One region of the Methylobacterium guangdongense genome, then DNA from elsewhere that is predicted to be linked to it. Evidence: predicted binding sites of a transcription regulator. Region 1 holds the regulator's gene; the other holds the start of a gene.

Region 1 (3,366 bases):
GCCTTCTCGGGCTGGGACATCGCCGCCGAGCGCTCGCTGATCATGACGCTGATCATGCTGGGGGCGATCCTGGCCGACCGGCCGGCCCTGTCGATGCGCAACCTCGCGCTCGCCGCCCTGATCGCGCTCGCCCGCGAGCCGGAGGGGCTGCTCGGCCCGAGCTTCCAGATGTCGTTCGGCGCGGTCGCCGGGCTAATCGCCTGCGCCCGGCTGATCGACGGGCGCCTGTTCGTGCGGCCCGGGGCGGGGCGGATCGGCCGCCTCGTCGGGACCGGCCTGTCGGCGGTCACCGGGACGCTGGCGACGACGCTGGTGGCGCAGATCGCGACCGCGCCCTTCGCCACCTACCACTTCCAGACGATCCAGCCCTTCGGCCTCATCGGCAACGCGCTGACCCTGCCCCTGGTGTCGCTGGTGGTGATGCCCGCGGCCGTGATCGGGTGCCTCGCCTATCCCTTCGCCCTCGACCGGCCGGTCTGGTGGCTGATGGGGCAGGCGGTGGGCGGCATGCTGGCGATCTCGAACTGGATCGCCGGGTTCGAGCGGGCGAGCCTCGTGGTACCGGCCTTCGGCACAGGCGCGCTCGCCGCCCTGACGGCGGCCCTGCTGCTGGCGACGCTGCCGGCCTCGCGGCTGCGCTGGCTCGCCCTGCCACCCATCCTGCTGGGCCTCGGCCTGCTGGCCCGGCCGGAGCGCCACGACCTCTACGTCGACCGCCAGGGCTGGGGCGCCGCCGTGCGCGGCCCTGACGGAAGCCTCTCGGTCCTCGGCAGCCCCTCAAATTTCGTGCTGGAGCAATGGCTGAAGGCGGATGGCGACGGGCGGCGGCTCGATCGCGGGTCCGGCGCGCGCGCCGGGGGGCGCTGCGACCGGCTCGGCTGCACCGCCCTCCTGCGGGACGGGAGGCCGGTCACCCTGGTCCGCGACCGCCGGGCCTTCCCGGAGGATTGCGCCCGGGCGGCCGTGCTGATCACGAGCCTCACGGCACCGCCGACCTGTATGGGGCCGCTGGTGATCGACCGCCGGGTCCTGGCCGCACACGGGGCCGTGGCCCTTCGGGCCGACGGGGCCGGATTCACGATGCAGACCGCCCATGGCGACGGCCGGTCCGTCCCCTGGCGCCCCCGGCCCGCACCCAAAGCCGATCCCCCCGCCGAAACGGCCGGCGGCATGGCCGCGACCGAGGCGCCTCAGGCCCCGGTGGAGGCCGGCGCCGAAGCCCCGGCCGAGCCGCTTCAGTAGCGGCGCACGAGGCTGACGAGCCGGCCCTGGATCTGGACCCTGTCGGGACCCAGAACGCGGGTCTCGTAAGCCGGGTTGGCGGCTTCCAGGGCGATCGAGGAGCCACGGCGGCGCAGGCGCTTGAGCGTCGCCTCCTCGTCGTCGATCAGCGCCACGATGATGTCGCCGGTATTGGCGGTGTCCTGCTTGCGGATCACCACGAGGTCGCCGTCGAGGATCCCGGCCTCGACCATCGAATCGCCCCGCACCTCGAGAGCATAATGCTCGCCGCCCGCGAGGAAGTCCGGCGAGAGCGTGATGGCGTGGCTCTGGTTCTGGATCGCCGAGACCGGCGTGCCGGCCGCGATCCGGCCCATGACCGGGATCGAGACCGCCCGGCCGGATTCGTCGATCATCCGCGCGCTCGCCGGCATCGGCGAGGCCGCCGGCTGCCGGGACTTGCCGCCCTCCACCACGCTCGGGGTGAAGCGGCGCGGCTCGGGGGCCGGCGAAGCCGCCTGCGAGAGGCTTTCCGGAATACGGATCACCTCGATGGCGCGCGCCCGATTCGGCAGGCGGCGCAGGAAGCCGCGCTCCTCCAGGGCCGTGATCAGCCGGTGGATACCCGATTTCGACTTGAGGTCGAGCGCATCCTTCATCTCGTCGAAGGAGGGGGGAACGCCGCATTCCTGCATGCGGCTCTGGATGAACCGCAGGAGGTCCAGCTGCTTGCGCGTGAGCATCGACGGGGGCCTCGCGGCTTTGGGACCGCCCCGGGGACGGCCGCTGAAACAAATCGCGAACAGGTTAAACGTTCCGCAAGTGTTCTGCAAGAGCGTTATGGCTACGCTCTGTGCCGTCCGGCGGGATGGTTGTCGAGGCCCGTCAGCCGCGATCGGGATGCGCCCGTCGTATCGGTCTTGCGGGCCGGTGCGCAAGCTCACGCCGCCGGACAGGCCCCCGGCGCAGGATACGTGGCGGGGCGATTCGATCACCCCGTGAGCGAATCGGGACGGGGCGCGGCATGGGCGGAGTTCGACCGAGCAGACGTGGACTCCTCGCGGGTGGCGGCGTCCTGGCGGCCGCCGCACTGCTGCCGCGGGCCGCCCAGGCCGCGCCGCGGACCATCCTGAACGATGCGAGCGGCCTCAACCCGACTCCGGTGGTGCGTCACGCCAAGCTCCCGACGGGATCGACCGAAGCCCTGATCGAAGCCGTGCGCGCCGAGATCCGGGACGCCGCCACGGCGGGCCGCCCGGTCGCGGTCGGCGTCGCGCGCCACTCGATGGGCCGCCAGAGCCTCGCCCGCGACGGGACGGCACTGACCCTGGAGGGTGGCCCGATCGAGCCCGATACGGCCGCCGGCCTCTATCGGGTCGGGGCCGGGGCGCGCTGGTCGCAGGTCATCCGGGAACTCGACCGGATCGGCTTCTCGCCGGCGGTGATGCAGTCGAACAGCGATTTCGGAATCGGCTCGACCTTCAGCGTGAACGCCCATGGCTGGCCGGCGCCGCGCGGGCCGTTCGGCTCCACGGTCCGCAGCCTCCGCCTCGTCCTGGCGGATGGCAGCCTCGTGACCTGCTCCCGCACCGAGAACGCCGAGCTGTTCGGGCTGGCGATGGGCGGCTACGGCCTGTTCGGGATCGTGGTCGACCTCGTGGTCGAGATGGTGCCGAATGCCCTCCTGACGCCGACCTACGCGGTGATGCCGTCGGCCGACTTCGCCCCCGCCTTCGTGGCCGCTCTGGCGCACGACCCGCGGCTGCGCATGGCCTATGGCCGGCTCTCGGTGGCGCGGGCCGGGTTCTTCGACGAGGCGATCCTGGTCACCTACGCGGAGGCGGAGCACCCGCCAAAGGTCCTGCCCGCGGCGGCCAGCCAGGGCGCATTCACGGCGGTCTCGCGCGAGATCTACCGCGCCCAGGTCGGCAGCGAATTCGGCAAGCGCGCCCGCTGGATCGCCGAGACCCGGCTCAACCCGACGCTGGATCCGGGCCTCGCCACCCGCAACAGCCTGATGAACGAGCCGGTCGCCAACCTCGCGGCGCGCGACCGCAGCCGCACCGACATCCTGCACGAGTATTTCGTGCCGCCCGACCGGTTCGCGGGGTTCCTTGCCGCCTGCCGGCAGATCATCCCGGGCTC
Region 2 (3,366 bases), on a different contig from region 1:
CGCGGCGCACCGCCGCCATGAAGGCCAGTCCGACCTCGGTCACCTCAATGGCCGGGTCCTTGCCATTGGCCAGGGTGATGTACCGGCTCTTGAGGAGCTTGGGCAGGATCGTGTCGCGGGTGGCGGCCGTGCCGAGGCCCTTAGGCTCGTTCGGGTTGACCGGGTTCTCCAGGGCGCGCTTGGCCACCGGATCATCGACCTGGTCGATCAGCCGACCCATCACCACCGGCAACTCGCCTCGGGTGATCCGCCGCGGCGGCTCGGTGATCGCGGCGGCGACATCCGCGCCGGCAGCCGATGCGCCCTCCCCGTCGTTCAAGAGCGGCAGGCGCGGCGACGTGGCCTCCGCCTCGCGCCGGGCCTTGCCAGGCACCACGTCGGCTTCGAGTTCAGCTTCGCTGCCGTAGACCGCACGCCACCCAGGGGCACGGATAACGCTGCCCGACACGGCAAACCGCTTCGCGCCGAGCGGCGTCCCGACCTCGGCCGTGACACTCGTGCGGGCGTCGATGCCGTCGGGGAGGTGGGCGGCGAGGAAGGCTTTCGCGACGAGCCCCCACAACCGGAACTGATCAGCCGAGAGGCGGCTGCGTTCTGGCACCTTGCGCAGGGGCACGATGGCGTGGTGCTCGCCTGGGTCCTTGACGTAGTGCCCCTTCGCCCCGCGTCGAATCAGAGGCGCCTCGCCTGCCGGGACGACGTCGCGCACATTGGTCAGCACGGTCGCGATGGCGGTGACGATCGCGGCGGCATCGCCTGCCTGCCCTTCCGGTAGGTACTCGGACTCGGTGCGTGGGTAGCTGAGGTAGCCCTGATCGTACAGCTCCTGGGCGATCGCGGCCGTGTGCTGCGGATCCCAGCCGAACCGCTTGGCGCAGCGCCGCGCCAAAGTGTCCTTCGAGAACAGTCGGGGCGGTGCACGGCGCACATCCCTGTGCTCGACTGCCAGGGTGCCCGACCACGTCGCGGCGGCCGTCCGGATCGTCTCGGCGGCCGCCGCGTCGAAGATCCGCTCCTTGGGCGCATGCCACAGGGTCAGCGTGGCACCGGACTGGGTCCCGAGGTGCAAGGCGACCTTGAAGAAGTCCTGCGGCACGAAGGAGCGAATGCGCTCCTCCAGGTCGGTCAGGATGGCGAGGGTCGGTGTCTGCACGCCACCGAAGCGCCAGGGCTCGCGAAACGCGGGCGGGCGCAGGCGCAGCGAAATGGCCCGGGTGCCGTTCAGGCCGAGGTGGTAGTCCTCATACTGCCTGCACAGCGCTTCGAGGTAGGCGGCGTAGTCGCGCTCGCCCGAACCCGGCTCCTTGGCAAGCGCCGAGAAGGCGCGGCGGATCGAGACCTCGTCGAGTGCGCCGAGCTTGAGCCGGTCGACCCGCCCACGCCAGCCGAGGTGCTCCAGCACCTCCCAGGCAATCATCGATCCTTCACGCCCGGGATCGGTGGCGATGATCACGCGCTCGACCCCGCTCAGCGCCTGCCGGATGGCGGCAATCTTTGGCTCGTGCGACTGGCCGGACCGGTTCGTGCCACAGCTGACCGGAATCGTGGCGAGCTTGATGGGCAGGGCATCGAAGCGCCAGGGCTTCCACTCCGGCCGGATGCTGCCCGGCTCCTCGGCGGATAGCAGGTGCCCCTCGGCGGCCACGCAGACGGTGTTCGGTGAGCGGAAAAAGCGCTGCAGCTGCCGCATCGCTGAGGGCTTCTCAAAGAAGAACAGCGTGCGGCGGGAACTCGGAGGTGACATGTCAGTGCCCGCGAAGGCGCCGGCTGTACGCGGCAGTATGTTCGTATTTTGTTCCAAAAAGAGTTCGCGCGCAATCGCGTTGAGGGAGAAGCCGCAACGCCCCCACGCTGAATTCGATGATGTGCGATCTCGAAGGTTCAGCCGGTGTTGCTTCAAGCACACGCGTCGGCCGACGCGGCTTGTTGAAAGCCTCCTTCCCAACGCACGCTTTTTGGAAGGACGGCGGCGGACAGTTGATTCCTAGCCACTCCCTGTATCAGGGCAGCCGAATCCGACAGACATCCTAACAGTATTAGCTGTCCTTCACCGACTTATACATCCCCGGATCATTCCGATCTCTTCCCGAAGAGTGCAATTTGCTTTGCTGCAAGAAAGCTGCTCGTTGGCGAAACTGCGCCGGCCCTGAATAGTTGAAATTTTCGACCGAATAAAAAAAATTTAAGAAATCCGTACATCTAAGAGATTCGTAAAAGTCCTTTGGGCGATCCGATTGGTATCGGCCTGAGGAGAAAATCCATGTTGGGACTATTTACGAATTCGATCAACGCGACGATCATTCGTCCGACTTGCTGCAGCGGCTGTGGCACTGCAGTTTCTGAAATTCGCATCAGCTGTGAAGACACGTTGAATTTTATACAGCCTCGCAATGTGATCGAGTTCGAGGGGCTCGCTACGAGCAATCCTGAGCTCAAGCTCAAAATTGATAATTTGGATGAGTTTGTTGAGTGGATCGAGGAAACGAGCGCTCGCGATCTTCACAGGCTTGAGGGGCCATGCGACTTCGCGATGGCCGCGATGGTTTCCGCCCTCAATGCGTTGATAGCGGCCCCTTCTAACGCAAGTTCGGCTGATCTCGCACGGGTGTGTCTCGCCGAAATTGCCAAATTGGGAACAGGCGCGACAACAAAACCCTGGAAATTAGGACGGGACGCCATGTACCCGCGCGGTCCCGGTTCGGTCGAGCTCGTAGGATGTGTTCGCTACGAGGCTGCCGCGAATTGGAGTTGGGCTATCGCGCCGAATCGATAAGCCTCATGGCTGGCGGGAACGAGTAGCTCGTTCCCGCCAACTGTCGCGGCGTCGTGAAGCTCCTGCAATTGCAGCGCCTACGTCACGAGTATCGGGGCGTCCATAAGCCGGGAAGGCCGAGCGAGAACGCAGGAACCCGCCGTTGCGACTCTCTCATGATCCCTGGCGACGCGATCGTGAGGCCAAGAAGTAGCCTTCGCAAAACTCGTAAAAGCCAATTGAAAACGTAGGGCAAAGCAACGCGTGGAAGCGCCCGCTGCGCCGCCCCTACTTTATCAGAAGAGCCAATGCACTGCAGACCTGCTGTGTATATGGCGGCCTATTGCTTGATGGGACAAGGAACAGCTGAAATGACGATGCCTGATACGGACAGCTTCACTACTCGCAAAGCCTACATCGAAGCCTGGGGCACATACTTCAAGGAGAAGATGGATGCAGGAGGGGAAGGCTACCTCATCACCCTGATGTTCAAACAAATTTCTGGATCCGAGGCAGCCAAGTTGCGGGTCATGGAACAGGAGCTGTACCGGGTGTACGCCACCCACCTGAGCCGCCTCTTTCGCCGGCCAAACGCGCCCACCAACCGCGGCAAG

What was found. The regulator LexA, encoded in region 1, represses DNA repair genes until DNA is damaged. The targets are predictions, from matches to a motif close to TGTTCNNNNTGTGTTCNG.
Region 2: AAHG09_RS27775 (type IA DNA topoisomerase) is a predicted target of LexA. The motif match lies at 1,783-1,800, and genes of this name have one in related genera.

The regions. Positions count from the first base shown of each region.
Region 1 covers NZ_JBBXMX010000009.1:140,119-143,484, reverse strand. The annotation lists gene AAHG09_RS18300 (ComEC/Rec2 family competence protein) at 1-1,242, shown strand, start outside; gene lexA (transcriptional repressor LexA) at 1,236-1,964, opposite strand; gene AAHG09_RS18290 (FAD-binding oxidoreductase) at 2,246-3,366, shown strand, end outside.
Region 2 covers NZ_JBBXMX010000025.1:25,106-28,471, forward strand. The annotation lists gene AAHG09_RS27775 (type IA DNA topoisomerase) at 1-1,690, opposite strand, end outside; gene AAHG09_RS27780 (hypothetical protein) at 2,261-2,773, shown strand; gene AAHG09_RS27785 (hypothetical protein) at 3,124-3,366, shown strand, end outside.